One region of the Paenibacillus sp. J31R109 genome, then DNA from elsewhere that is predicted to be linked to it. Evidence: a T-box and tRNA genes for the amino acid it is inferred to sense, from the RefSeq annotation. Region 1 holds a T-box; the other holds one or more tRNA genes.
The links. A T-box is a leader RNA that pairs with one kind of tRNA and senses whether it is charged. The one in region 1 lies ahead of ileS (isoleucine--tRNA ligase), so its partner is inferred to be a tRNA-Ile.
Positions count from the first base shown of each region.

Region 2: it has a tRNA-Ile gene. The T-box ahead of ileS (isoleucine--tRNA ligase) is inferred to sense a tRNA for this amino acid. The anticodon was not compared.

Region 1 is NZ_JCAUAR010000008.1:258,434-266,208, reverse strand. It holds gene AC58QT_RS21225 (hypothetical protein) at 246-893, shown strand; T-box leader at 945-1,202, shown strand; gene ileS (isoleucine--tRNA ligase) at 1,284-4,364, shown strand; gene AC58QT_RS21215 (hypothetical protein) at 4,560-4,934, opposite strand; gene AC58QT_RS21210 (ArsR/SmtB family transcription factor) at 5,187-5,534, shown strand; gene AC58QT_RS21205 (MIP/aquaporin family protein) at 5,587-6,114, shown strand; gene arsC (arsenate reductase (thioredoxin)) at 6,107-6,529, shown strand; gene AC58QT_RS21195 (ArsI/CadI family heavy metal resistance metalloenzyme) at 6,534-7,037, shown strand; gene AC58QT_RS21190 (TetR/AcrR family transcriptional regulator) at 7,144-7,775, opposite strand, start outside.
Region 2 is NZ_JCAUAR010000001.1:445,729-453,503, reverse strand. It holds gene AC58QT_RS01935 (ABC transporter permease) at 1-64, opposite strand, end outside; gene AC58QT_RS01930 (ABC transporter ATP-binding protein) at 51-776, opposite strand; gene AC58QT_RS01925 (hypothetical protein) at 838-2,091, opposite strand; gene AC58QT_RS01920 (DUF7010 family protein) at 2,253-2,879, shown strand; tRNA gene AC58QT_RS01915 (tRNA-Ile) at 2,950-3,023, opposite strand; tRNA gene AC58QT_RS01910 (tRNA-Met) at 3,034-3,110, opposite strand; gene AC58QT_RS01905 (hypothetical protein) at 3,200-3,364, opposite strand; gene AC58QT_RS01900 (dipeptidase) at 3,589-4,983, shown strand; gene AC58QT_RS01895 (GNAT family N-acetyltransferase) at 5,017-5,520, shown strand; gene AC58QT_RS01890 (RidA family protein) at 5,956-6,345, opposite strand; gene dapA (4-hydroxy-tetrahydrodipicolinate synthase) at 6,366-7,250, opposite strand; gene AC58QT_RS01880 (LysR family transcriptional regulator) at 7,363-7,775, shown strand, end outside.

The DNA.
Region 1 (7,775 bases):
GAGTTCGAAAATGCAACTTATATATTACAAAATGTAAAGGATCATTGTCATTATGTCAAGCATCATTTGCGTATAGTACAAACGTCGCGTGAACCACAAGGATTATCGCGAATCATGTCGAATATTGCTAGTTGGAATAATATGTAAGTAAATAGGGGGTAACAAAGTGAAAAAATGATAGTTTCTATGGCGATTATTGGTGGTGTCACGCTAACCTTCGCCACGCGCTGGCAAATGCAACTGGCATGAGTATTGACTGGGAATCCGAAACGAATACGATTGTCATTGATACGAAGCGTACGTCTTCCACCGCCGGTATACCCTATAAAGATTCTTCCTCATACCAACCTGGCACCAATCCCAACGCGCAACCTACACCAGCTGTTCCACCGAAATCGAATGAACCTTCCAGTAGTGACACGGAATTCTCGAAGCTGCCAACATCGAGTGTTCCTAATTCCATTCTTAACTTTCTAGTCAAAGCAGAGAACCCTCTGGTAGTTTACAACTATTATGATAAAATGTTTTGGCTTAGGTCAGATAACCCAGGAAAAGGGTTGCAAGAAAATCAGAAGTTAGTATTTAATGTGGTTAACCAAGATTTCAAATCGTTCATAGTTCGGTACTGGCCTTCAGAAAGTGCTGGGTATCATAACTATATCGTAAAAGATCAAAACGGGAATGTGTACCCCATCGAGAATACGAGTCAATCCTACCCATATGAAACGAACCAACCTCGTGATACAGAAAGTCGATTTAGGACGGCTTGGCAAGGGACAGTTCATTTTAATAAAGGGCCTGTAACACAGGTTTACCTGTACTATACGCCAATTAGTACCAAGCATGACTCGGAGCATTTGTTGGTGGATTCGTATTTTAGCACAAGCAACTGATGTTGACATTTAGTGATTTTGATGCAAAAATGAATTAACTGAATGTTCGAATAAAATTCATTGACGAGAAAGAGTAAGCTAATCCCCTTGTTCCACAGAGAGTTGGCACATGCTGAAAGCCAACGTTCAAGACTTAGCCGAAAATCCTCTCCGAGAAGGAAAGCTGAAGTAGTTCAGTAAGCTGACCCGGGATCCAGCCGTTACAATGGACGCGTATGATGGTACGTAGTGAGAGGTGTCGTAAGATCATGGGTTGCATGATCATTACGGAACTAGGGTGGTATCGCGAGATGAAATCTCGTCCCTTATGGGGCGGGATTTTTCTGCGTTTTTCCACGGTGCCGTCAATGAAAAGAACATCAAGTTGTATCTAGAGGAAGGATGAGAAGTATGAGAAAAGTGGATGTAAAAGAGATGGCAAGGAACCGTGAGCTCCGTGTTCTTGAGCAGTGGAAACGAAACGATACATTCCGCAAATCGATTGAAAACCGGGAAAATAAACCGAATTTTGTCTTCTACGAAGGTCCACCAACAGCGAATGGGGAGCCTCATATTGGGCATGTACTTGGTCGTGTCATTAAAGACTTTATCGGCCGTTACAAAACGATGTCTGGTTACCGCGTCGTTCGTAAAGCGGGTTGGGATACACACGGTCTTCCAGTGGAGCTAGGTGTGGAAAAAAGATTAGGTATCTCCGGGAAACAGGAAATCGAGACTTACGGTATCGCCGAATTCGTGGAGAAGTGCAAAAGTAGTGTTTTTGAATATGAGAAACAGTGGCGTGAAATGACCGAAGCGATCGGCTACTGGACGGATATGGAGAACCCGTATGTTACACTGACGAATGATTATATCGAGAGTGTATGGCATATTTTATCCACCATTCATCGAAAAGGGCTGCTGTATAAAGGGCATCGCGTCAGCCCGTATTGTCCTGATTGCCAGACAACGCTTAGTTCTCACGAAGTTGCGCAAGGGTATGAAGATGTTAAAGATCTGAGTGCCACCGTAAAATTCACAAGTAGCAATGGTCAGGAACATTTTCTAGCATGGACGACAACGCCGTGGACGCTGCCTGCTAACGTTGCTTTAGCTGTGAACAAAGATTTGGATTATGCCAAAGTGAAGCAAAATGGTGAAGTGTATATCGTCGCAAGCCAACTCGTTGAAAAGGTCATGAAAGAGAACTATGAGATCCTTTCCACGCATAAGGGTTCTGAATTTGTAGGCACTTCCTATTTAGCACCATTTGGCTATTTGCAAGTGAGCAAAGGACATATCGTTGTAGACGCAGACTATGTCAGCGACACCAGCGGTACTGGCATCGTGCATATTGCTCCAGCTCACGGAGAAGATGACTATCGCACGGTTCGCCAGCACGAATTGGATTTCGTGAATGTTGTAAACGCGGCTGGTCGTTATACCGATGAGATCACTGATTTTGCAGGACGGTTTGTGAAAGATTGCGATATCGATATAGTTAAAAACTTGTCTGAGCGTCATTTATTGTTTTCGAAAGAACGTTATGAGCATAGCTATCCATTCTGCTGGCGCTGTAAATCACCACTTCTCTATTATGCGACGGAGAGTTGGTTCATCAAAACGACCGCCATCAAAGAACAGTTGATCGAGAACAATAGTAAAGTCACCTGGTATCCTGCGCATCTTCGTGAAGGTCGATTTGGAAAATTTCTGGAAGATCTCGTGGATTGGAATATCAGTCGGAATCGCTATTGGGGGACTCCTCTCAATGTATGGGTATGCCAAGACTGTTCAATGGAATATGCACCAGACAGCCATAAGGATCTTCGTGAGCGGTCAATCGATCCAATCGAGGAAAGTCTTGAATTGCATAGACCTTATGTGGATAAAGTAAAGCTTCGGTGCTCATGTGGTGGTGTTATGGAAAGAACTTCAGAGGTGATTGACGTCTGGTTTGATAGCGGGTCCATGCCATTTGCCCAGTATCATCAGCCTTTTGAACACACAGAGCAATTCCAGGAACAGTATCCTGCTGATATGATTTGCGAGGGGATCGATCAAACGAGGGGTTGGTTTTTCAGCTTACTGGCCGTCTCCACCCTCTATAATGGGAAAGCTCCCTATAAGGCTGTTTTATCAACAGGTCATGTACTCGATGAAAATGGTCAAAAAATGTCCAAAAGCAAGGGCAATGGTATTGATCCTTGGGAGATCATTAACGAATATGGAGCGGACGCCTTCCGGTGGGCGTTGTTATCCGATAGCGCACCATGGAATAGCAAACGTTTCTCCAAACAAATCGTGGCTGAAGCAAAATCCAAAGTCATCGATACGATCAATAATACACATGCTTTCTATGCGTTGTATGCGACGATTGATGGATATAAACCCGATGAGCATCCGCGGCAGGTTTCTACACATGTATTGGACCGTTGGATACTATCGAGATTGAATAGCACCTTGCAGCATGTTGTAAAAGGGTTGGAGGTCTATGATTTCTTAAATCCAGCGAAGCAAATTGAATCCTTTGTAGATGAACTAAGCAACTGGTATATAAGGCGTTCGCGGGATCGTTTTTGGGGGAGCGGATTAACCGCTGATAAATTAGCAGCGTACCAAACGTTACGTGACGTTCTAGTGACGCTTGCACGAATGATAGCACCGTATGCACCGCTCATCGCAGATGATTTGTATGCTAATTTGGGAGGGATGGAAAGTGTTCATCTCACCGATTATCCAACAATGAACGAGACTGTACGTGATGTATTACTTGAAAATGATATGGAAGCTGTGCGACGAATCGTAGAATTGGCTCGCAATATCCGGAATGAAACAGGAATCAAGACCCGGATGCCACTGTCCGAGTTGCTCATTTCATTGGATGGTGACGGTAATTTGAGTCAATTCGAAGACATCATTAAAGATGAGATCAACGTCAAAGAAATCCGAGTTGTACAGAGTGATGCGGGCTTCGTGCACTACAATTTCAAATTAAACTTGAAGTCTGCAGGTAAAAAGTACGGCAAATTCGTTGGTCCTGTGCAGAATTATTTGAAGCGGCTTTCCGCTGAACAAACCAAAGAGGCCATCGACAATGGCCACCTGGATGTTACGATTGATGGTGAAAAGCTGCATATCCAGCTTGAAGATTTGCTTGTGGAAAAACTAGCGAATGATGGCTTTGCATCAGCAACCGGTTACCAAATGACAGTCGCGTTAAATACGACATTGACCGAAGAACTGGAACAGGAAGGTATCGTAAGGGAAGTCATACGTGCCGTTCAAGACTATCGTAAAAAGCTAGGGCTCCCTATCGAAAAACATGTTCATCTCGTTCTCGATGTGGAGGAGAAGCTGAATGCAGCGTTACTGCGTTTTGAGCATGTTTTGAAGGAAAATGTGTTGCTATCCCGTGTTAGATATGCGAAAGAAGCCGACATGGAAGAAGCTTCGTTCGGGGAATATCAATTCGGTTTGCTGATTGAGTAGATAAATAGGCTGCCTGGATTACAACCGGGCAGCCTGTTAAATGAATGTATGATATCTTAATCTCATGAACAGGAGTGAATCTTATGGAAATCTATATATCAAATGAGTTTGGAACTTTAGAAAATGTTGGTGGACATACTCATTATTATTTAAAGAAGGACATTTAACACTTGGCGAGTGGGATTATACGTTTATTCAACATTGAACTGAAATGACACGGTTGGATAGTCCGAGAAGCTGAGTCGATTGTAAGCTACCCCCAATCATTTGATCATCATAATGAGTCAAATAAAAGGAGAGCGAAATATGATTGGGAAGAATAAGCTGGCCCCATTGACCCTTGCAAGCCTCTGCTTGTAGTGAATTTTGAATGGCAGTCCCGTTGCAAACGAATGAATGATAGGATTGGCGGGTTAAAAATCCTGTTGCATAGGAGAAATCGGCAGAGGTCACGTTTACTTGCAAATTGGTCCCATCATCTAACTGAATGGTCACCCATTTATTCATACATTGAAAAATGTTTGAAATCCCTCGTCTGTTATCGGGATATGAGGGGAAGCTATTCCACATATGATTATCTCCTTTGAAATTAAAGTTCGGACGATACTCCTCCGAGTGATCGGATCATACATTGTTTTCACCATATGCGATGGAATGGGCATTTGTGCACAGGTTGAACAGAACCACACGTGGGCCCAGGGTAAATCAATATTTTTTGATTAAGTAATTGACCTCTTATGAAAAAGATGGTAAATTGATACTATAAATTAAATCAAAAAAAATTGATTAATTGTACTATTAATGCTAAAGAAGGTGTAGACAATGATTAAAGAAATACCGATTGCATCAGTGAATGAGCCAATTCTATCTTTAAAAGAGTATGAATCAAAATTCAAAGCACTTGCCGATGAGAAGCGATTACAAATCATGTATGAACTTACTCAGCGTGGTAACACCTGTGTGTGTGATCTTACTGAAATTGTAGATATGCCTCAATCTAAACTATCTTATCATTTGAAAATTTTGTTGGATGCGGGGATGATTACAAAGGAGACACGCGGTACTTGGAGTTACTACGAAATAAATCAAACTGAAGTAAGTCGAATCCTTTCTGAGCAATTGTGCTGTATTTTTAAACCTGCTCGGAATGACGGCAGTGATTGTTGCTAAATTTTTTTGATTTATAAATCAATTTTATTTGATTAATGCTCAGGGAGAAACAATGAAGAAGAGGTTGATTGCTGAATTTATTGGCACTTATTTTTTGGTCTTTGCTGGCCCAGGAGCGATGGTAATTGACGACATCACCAAGAGTATTACGCATGTGGGCGTCGCCCTCACCTTCGGACTTGTCGTTATGGCTCTTATCTATTCGTTCGGGCATATGTCCGGTGCTCATTTTAATCCCGCGGTTACCATCGGTTTTTGCGTGAGGGGCGATATGACTCCAAGAGACGGCCTATACTATATCGTCATACAGTTTGCTGCAGCGGCTGCAGCCAGTTACACCCTGCTTTTGCTATTTGGGAATGTTGCAAATTTAGGAGCCACGATTCCGCTTTCAACCGAGAGTCAATCATTTGTTCTTGAGTTTATTTTAACGTTTATCTTAATGATGGTCATTTTAGGATCTGCTGTACACGGTAAAGCCGTTAAAAGCTTTGCCGGGATTGCAATAGGCGGTACAGTTGGACTCATGGCAATAACATACAAACTTTTACATGAAAAAGGAGATACAGAAAATGGATAAGAAGCTTGTGTACTTTCTTTGTACAGGAAATTCTTGCAGAAGCCAAATGGCAGATGGATTTTTAAAAGCATTAGGTGGTGATAAATATGATGTCAAAAGTGCTGGCTTGGAAGCACACGGACTTAACTCCCGCGCTGTGACTGTAATGAAAGAGGCTGGTATAAACATTTCCCATCATACTTCTGATGTAATCGATCCAGAGATCTTACAGAAAGCTGATTACATCATCACACTTTGCGGTCATGCCAACGATAATTGTCCGGTCGTACACAATGATAAAGCCGAGCGTTGGCACTGGGGATTTGATGATCCAGCAAAAGCATGCGGTACAGAAATTGAAATCATGGCTACATTTCGAGAGGTCAGAGATTCCATTAAAAACCGCATGGAGCGGTTTGTGAAAGAAGGTAAATAATTTGATTAAAAGAATGCACGTAGCGGTAAACTGTAGCAACCTCGAAAAATCACTCGATTTTTATAAAGCCTTTTTTGGAGAAGAGCCAACCAAGGTGAAAGACAATTACGCTAAATTCGAGCTTGTAGACCCAGCACTTCACTTTTCAATAAACGTTCGTCCATTCGAGAAAAATGGCGTGCTTAATCATATGGGGTTCCAGGTGAATGACACCGGAGAGGTGCTGGCAATAGGTGAGCGTCTCCGCCATGCTGGGCTCCTTTTAATTGATGAGATGAACACGACCTGCTGCTATGCCGTTCAGGATAAAGTCTGGGTTTATGACCCAGATGGAAATGCGTGGGAAATATTTTATACGAAAGAAGACTCGGTATTTGAAAGTGCTGGTGAATCACGTGACATATCACTCTGCTGTGCCCCAGTTGAATCAACAAGTGAGGCTTGCTGTTCGCCTGTATCCGGGCCGACTGTGATTACATTGGATTCATTTTCGAAAAACAGAGTCTGACGGAAAGGTTACCTTGAAAAGAAAATAATAGAGGCTGCTCCTCATGGGAACAGCCTCTTATAAATTATTTTTTTAATATCTTCCAAATATCCAGTGCTTTGTATTATTAATAGAGATTTTTGGTAATCTTTTGCGTTAAATATTCAATCCTCCGTTTCATGACCGCATCGTCAATGGCCGAAAGCCGTTCAGGCTTAAACAACTGTATTTTCTTTAATTGATAATAATCCGTCAAGATCTGCTCAACGGTTAATTGATTCGTCATAAGGTATTTCACGTTGAACATATCACGAAGAATCTCATCCTGTGCGATAAGTAACCTGCCACTAACATCATTGAATATCCCTTTTTGAATGCCGTCTGTATAAAAAGCCAATAAAAACTGTTCTCTCTGCTTCATAGCTTCCGTAAATAGAACATACCATTCGGGATAGCTAGTTTCGAGTTCCTTAATAAAGGTTTCTGTGAAATATTCAACAAGGGAAACAGATTGTTCGAATATGAGCTGAAACCGGGAACCGAAACTCTGATCCGAATCATAATGGGAGCTAGTGAGCTCATTTATATATGTTATAAAACCGGCAACGATGAAACCGATTATTTCTTCTTTCGTTGAGAAATACTTGTATAAAGTCGCTCTGCTAACCTCCATTACTTTGGCGATTTCCTCCATGCGAATGGATTGGATGCCATTCTTTCGCAAATAGGGAATCAACTTCATAACTAGCTTAGCGCGGA
Region 2 (7,775 bases), on a different contig from region 1:
TTATTTTTTTCTTTTTGAGCAACTTCACGGTTTCATTGATAAATGCAGCCTTAAACCCTTCCATTCCTGTCCACCTCACTAACAAAATAATTCTCAAGCGATGAATAGAACGACAGAATATTTTGGGTATATTCGACATTCACCAGCTTGCCGCCATAAATAATACCAATTCTCGTACATGTTAATTCCACATCGTGAATCAAGTGACTTGAAATAAAGAAAGTCGTACCTTCCTGCGAGAGTTGTTTAATCAACTTCCTCATCTCTAGCATGCCTTCTACATCCAACCCATTTAGTGGCTCGTCCAAAATTAACAGTTTCGGTCTGGACAGAATCGCCGCCGCTATACCGAGTCTTTGTTTCATTCCGAGCGAAAACTTTTGGGATTTCTCATTTTTATATTTCAACATTCCCGTGATTTCAAGACATTCATCTATTCTTCGCTGATCAACACCTGGATAAAATCTTGCAAACAACTTTAAATTTTCATTCGCTGTCAAATAGGGGTATGACTCCGCTGTTTCAATAATACAGCCTACATATTTCATGGCATTGACATAATCTTCTGCTACACTCGCTCCGAAAATTTTCACATCGCCTCTGTCAGGCTTCATAAGACCTGTTATCATCTTCATAGCAGTGGTTTTCCCTGCGCCGTTAGGTCCCAGAAAACCGAAGATATCCCCTTGATCGACATCTAAGTTCAAATCGCTAATGCCCCGGCCATTCGTAAATGACTTGGTTAAGCCCGTTATTTCAATCGCCTTGACTGTCAATTCATCTCATCTCCCTAAAAATGCTCAGGAAGCCGCATAAGCAGCCTCCTGAGAATCATTCCTATTCAAATACGCGTCTAAATTCTCCATCATAGAATGGCTTCATGCTGTTGCTTTGTTTGTAATCATTTTTATCTCTAATTGCAAGATTCATATCAAAATAAATCTTACCTGGCTGGTTAGGATGTACCATTCCTTGTTTCTGTTCACCTTTTGAATCCGTGTAAGTAAACATAGGAGACGTCGCTAGGTTGTATTCAAAATTAAATGCATCCTTGTTTGGATACTCGCCCTCAAAACCAGGAATGACAGTTTCGGAATACGATCCAGAAATTTTATCGCCCTCTACGCTTGTGATTTTAACTGTTCTCTCACCAATTTTCGTGAATTTACCGTCTTTGTCCATAATAATATCGTTTTGATAGGTTCCCACATATTTAGTGCTGAACCCACTATTCTGACTAACCTTCTCAACCTTAGCCGTGCTAAGATCAGGCTTGTTAATCTTCGTACTGCCAATCTCAGACAGCTTTAGCATCACATTGAGGTTTAAGTCATGCTGAACCCCATTTTTATCTTTACCTGACAGCGTGATCTCACCCGTTAGATTTTCTAGATAGCCATTCTTACTTTCATTTGCCGTACCGATAACCTTTTTCACGAAAATATCGCTCTCTATAGCTGGTAAATCTCTTTCATTATCCAGCATTTGTTTAATACCGAAGGAGGATACGGCATTCACGAGTGCCGGCACTTGTGCCTCGGACAAACTTCCAGAAAACACTTTACCGCCGTCTGCTCCTTCTTCAACTTGTACATAATCTTTCAAGGAACCAACTACGGCATCGACGATTTTCTCTACCTCACTTGCACCTTTTTGATTAAAAGGGTTCTCGAAATCGGCAGGTCCTCTACGGTTTTGGTTCACATCTCCCGAATGATCAAATACATAATATGTATTCTCCAATTCGTTCTTGTCTATCGTTTGCTTCTTGTCGGAATACATATATCTGGAGGTCGTTTCACCTTTGGCGTTTTTCGTTACCTCTTTATTCTCTTTGACTTGGTTCGCCGTATCCATCTTCTGGAAATTTGAAGATTGGAGTAAAATTTGATCATTATCTTTCAACGTATACATCGTCTCAACCGTGTAGTTATTAAGACCCTTTTCCATCACAGAAGCCGTATTTTTCACTGAATCCTTCAATCGGTCATATCCAGATCCAAGCAGCGCATCAGCAAATGCCGTAGATACAAATAAACATGCTCCAACGGTAAAAGAAAGTACGGTAATTGATTTTTTACTAAGTTTCATCTCTTTTCTCCTTTATATAGAAATAATTTGCGGGAAACGTTTCCTTATTAGTTATTTTATAATACGCTTATTGAATCCATCTAAATGGATTATTAACAAAGTATTAACTCTTTTTATGTCATGGCGTAGCTGCCAAATTAAACATGTCAGGAGTATGGTGAATGATGAGTCAACTTGTAAAACTATCGAAAGCGAATGTCTTGGGTGCTGCCAATGGTGTCATGTTTATGACGTTCTTTGGTGCGCTCTGGTCATCTATTGGTATTGTTGGTTCCCATCAACTTGGAGCTCCATGGCCACTTATGCTTTCAGCTATCGTAACCCTTATCTTACTTAGTGGAGCCATTTCACTTTTTGTCAAATCGCGTAGTATACGTCATGCTGTAACACAGGAAGAAAAGGAAGATACGAAACGATTGAACCAAAAATTTGGTTTGGTTTTTGGGTTGGAAGGCGTTGCGATCTTTCTTGCAAGTGTCATTTGTAATACACTCGATCATTTTGAAGTCTTTTTCCCTATCATGGCGATGATTGTTGGCATTCATTTCTTTCCTTTAGCTTCCTTATTTCGAGAAAAATTTTATTATGGTACAGGTGCAGTACTCTGTTTACTAGGTATCATTTCTTTAAATATACCAATCGACGGTACGTTTGGCCATGTTTCTATAGTGCCCCGGTCTATTTTTATCGGCTTCGGCTCCTCTGTAACGCTCTGGGCGACAGGTCTGCGAATCTGGATGATGCTACTGAGTAAGCAAAAACAAGCCCCTCATTCCCATCAACATTGATGAGAACGAGAGGCTTGTAATTGTCTCTAAAATAAATAAAAACCCTTATCTACCAAGGGTTTCCGTACTATGGGCCCAGAGGGACTCGAACCCCCGACCAATCGGTTATGAGCCGACCGCTCTAACCAACTGAGCTATAGGCCCTAATGAAATTTGGTTGCGGGGGCAGGATTTGAACCTGCGGCCTTCGGGTTATGAGCCCGACGAGCTACCGAGCTGCTCCACCCCGCGTCATGTATGCCGCTCAACAGCGACAAAAATAAATATACACTAACGGAGATGTCTTAGTCAAGCGTTAATTTTATGCAGATGGAATTGGTTTACGTATTGTATCTGACGCCAAAGCGTCCTTTTTTCGACTTATACACTTCTACTTCTTGCGGGCATTCGTACCCATAGATCCACCAATCTTCTTCCATTCGTTTTGCCAAAACGCCTGCTTGAAACTTCGAATCGTATAATTTCGCCCAGTATATCCAGTTCATGCGTATCCCTCCATGGCTGTTAGATCGTTACATGTAGCTTATCCATAAAAAGGTTCTCTTATTAGCATGTAATGTGCAGACCTACTTTGGGATTTATAAAAACAACTATTTGACCATGTGATAAATAAAATGTGACGGTTTACAGGAATTGCAGGAATTTCCCTGCTTTTGGGGAAGTTAAGTGATGTAGACTATTTTGGCAAAAGAAAAAGGAGAAAACACCCATGATAGAATCAATCAAAAGTTACTTACAAATGCATAGGGATCAACACATAGAGGAACTCATGGCATTTTTGCGGATTCCAAGTGTAAGTGCAGTTGCCGAGCACCAACCGGATATTCAGAAATGCGCGGAGTGGACTGCACAATCTTTACAAAAAGCTGGACTCCAGAACATTGAAATCATTCCTACAAAAGGTCACCCTGTGGTTTATGCCGATTGGCTAAATGCGCCCGGTAAACCGACCGTTTTGATCTATGGACATTATGATGTACAGCCCGCTGAGCCATTAGAGTTGTGGGAAACACCTCCTTTTGAACCGATTATCCGTGATAATAAGTTGTTCGGTCGCGGAAGTACAGACGACAAAGGCCAACTCCTCCTCTATGTAAAAGTTGTTGAAGCCTTTCTACAAACACAAGGCTCTCTTCCGGTTAACGTGAAATTCTGCATCGAAGGTGAAGAGGAAATTGCAAGTAAGAATCTTCCAGCCTTCGTTGAAGAACATGCCGCCAAATTACAAGCCGATTCCATTGTACTTTCGGATACACAAATGCATGGCCCTGGCAAACCAGCTCTGATGTATGGGCTTCGCGGCTTAGCAGGATTCGAAATCACATTGGATGGTGCCAACAGTGATTTACATTCCGGACTTTTCGGCGGTGCGGTACAAAACCCAATTCACGCTTTGTCCAAGCTTCTCAGTTCTTTTCATGATGAGCATGGCCGTGTGGCTGTAAAAGGTTTTTATGACCGAGTCATTGCGCTTTCGGATAAAGAGCGAGAAGCGTTCAAGCTAGTTGAACCTGATGAGAACAAGGTTAAGTCGAATTTGAGCGTTACAGAACTCTATGGGGAGCAAGGCTTCTCTTTTTACGAACAAACGACCTCCCGACCTACGCTTGAAATCACATCCGTGAGCGGCGGCTTTCAGGGCGAGGGAATCAAACCTATCATCCCTAATCGTGCAACAGCCAAGATTGCCTGTCGCTTAGTCGCTGCACAGGTGCCAGAGGAAATTATGGATTTGGTCGAAACCCATATTCATGCCCAAACGCTTCCAGGTGTGACCCTCACATTAGATCGCCAATTGCGAGGAAATCCTTTCATTACACCTATCGATGAGCCTGTGATGGTAGCCGCAGCGGAAGCTTATCAAGAGACGTTTGGTGAATGGCCCGTATATACACGCAGCGGAGGATCAATTCCAATTGTCGAAGTGTTAGGACGTGTATTACATGCACCTGTGGTACTTATGGGGTTTGGGCTGCCAGGCGAAAATCTGCACGCTCCGAATGAGCATTTCCACCTCATGAATTGGGACAATGGGACAGAGACAATTAGTCGTTACTGGTTGAAGCTTGCGGGTTTGGCTGCAACTACAACAGAATCTAACTAACACTGATAAAGCCAGGGACAAAGGAGTAACGCTATGGGGAAGCCATTACACTTGCGTGATGCACAATTAGATGATTTAGAAGAAATCGTACGTATCTACAATTCTACGATTGCGGGACGTATGGTTACCGCAGATACAGAGCCTGTAACAACAGCTTCACGTGAGCACTGGTTTCATGAACACTCTGCTGACTTCCGCCCGCTATGGGTGCTTGAAAATGAGAAAGGCATCTGTGGCTGGCTGAGTTTTCAGTCCTTCTATGGGCGCCCTGCTTATAACGCAACAGCGGAAGTGAGCATTTACGTAGATGAAGCCTCGCGTGGTCAAGGGATCGGACGATACTTGATGGAACAAGCACTTGAAGCTAGTCCAAGGCTTGGGCTCAAATCCTTGCTAGGCTTTATTTTCGGGCACAATGAGCCAAGCCTCCAACTATTCCGCAAATTCGGCTTCACCAATTGGGCGCATTTGCCTGGTGTCGCTGAGTTAGATGGCGTTGAGCGGGATCTGATTATTTTGGGTAAACGCGTAGGATAGTCGGCGACTAGAATAAGAAACACGACTGCTCCGTCCTCGGAAAGTCAGAATCTAAAAAGGATGCGAATATACATCTTTTTCCACTAGAAAAGTCGTAGTCTTATAGCAAAGATGCAAATATGCATCTTCCTCCACCATATTTACCTTTTTATGGAATATAGGTAAAAAAGGATGTATTTTTGCAGTAATTCCTCGATAAACGGTCTATTCTCCTTAATAAAGATGTATTTTTGCAGTTCTCTGCACATAGCGAGAAGCTGAATGGGAACCCAAAACCCAAAACTTATAAATTCTGTAAACAAAATAAACGCCTACACCGTCCTTTCGGGGAAGGGAGCGTTTATGATTAGAAGCGCTACTCCTCCCTACCTGCGAAATGCGAAATCATTTCGGTGATATGGAGTTGTGGCGCTTTATTGCTGATCGTTTTTCCATCTATCCCTTCGTCACAATCGCCTCTACCTCGATCTCAATCAACAATTGTGGGTCAATCAGCGCCTTCACTTCGACCATCGTGGCCACTGGCTGCACATCGCGGAAATATTCCCCATGCGCCTTGCCGAACTCTTCCCATAACGAAATATCCGTTACGAACATCCGGGTTCGCACCACATCGGAAAGCTGACCACCTAACTCCTGCAACGCTTGTTCAATCGTTTGAAGAATGAATCGCGTTTGCTCATAGGGGTTGCCTACACCGACCACCTCGCCATCCTTCATCGCCGTTGTGCCTGCCACTTCAATTCGGTCACCTACACGAATGGCTCGGCAATAACCGACCACAGGTTCCCAAGGCGAGCCCGTAAACACTCTAGTTCGATTCATCTCTTGTGACGCCCCCTACATTATAAGTAAGCTGCTAATTTCGCTTGTAACCCCTCTGTCACTGGCAAAAGAGGTAACCGTAACGCGCCAGACGCGATGACGCCTTGTTGTTGAAGCAACCATTTGATTGGAGCTGGATTCGGCTCTTGAAATAGCAGACGAATCAGCGGTAACAACTCCGCAAATTCCCGATGACTCTGGGCATGTGCCCCCTCAACAAAGCTGCGGATAAAAGATACGAACTTCTCGGTCTCCACATTCGCTGACGCACTCATGACACCCTTGGCTCCAGCCTGTAACGCAGCATATAGCAAGGTGTCTTCGCCGCACAGAACTGGTTTTGAACCTAGTCTAGTCAACTCCGTGACAAGTCCAATGTTCGGTGTGCTATCCTTCATCCCAATGACACCATTGATATCCAGGATAGATCGCACGGTATCAAGCTCAAGTGTCACACCTGTGCGATGCGGCACTTCATACAAAATCACAGGTACACCAACCTCCGCTACCCGGCGAAAATGTTCTATAATCCCCTGCTGACTTGGCTTGTTATAATAAGGAACCACAACTAATACGGCTTCCGCACCTAGTTTGCCTGCTTCCTCTGTTTTTCGAACAGTTGAACGCGTATCATTCGTTCCTGTTCCTACAATGATAGGCACATCAGCATGTGCTGCTTCACGAGCGGCTTGTGCGGCAGCAAATAAAACACCCAACTCGTCTTGCGAAATGGTCGGTGATTCTCCTGTTGTCCCGTTGACGACCAACCCATCTATTTCATCTTGAAACAAGTTATACGACTGATTATAAAAGGATGCGGCATCCACTTCAAATTCTTCATCAAAGGGGGTAATGATGGGTACATAAATCCCCTGTAGGTTTTTTTCTTGTAGCAAAATAACCATCTCCCTGCATCGTTTGTTTGTACATTTACTTTAGCATGGAACTTAACATCACAGTTAGCTATAATAAATGATAGAACTCATCAAAAATATTGATAATAAAGGGAGGAAAATCATGGATCTGACCTATTTCCGCACCTTCCGGGAAGTTGCCCGCCGGAGAAGCTTTACACGTGCTGCTGAGGAATTGGGCTATGCGCAATCAAGCATTACGATGCAAATTCAAAAGCTGGAACGTGAATATGGTGTCCCTTTATTCGAAAGGTATGGCCGACAATTGCGCCTTACTCCTCCCGGTGAAAGCTTACTTGTGCTAACACAACAAATGCTGGAGCTCTATGATCAATCCAAAGAAATGATAGCCAATCAAGTCAGTGGAACGTTGACAATCGGGACGATTAACTCGTTAGCTGCGTATTATTTGCCTCCTTTTTTACATGAGCTGAAACAACTCTACCCTGGACTGAATATCCAACTTTTCCCTGACAGTGAATCCTCTATCCTCACCAAGGTTAAAGAAGGAGACTA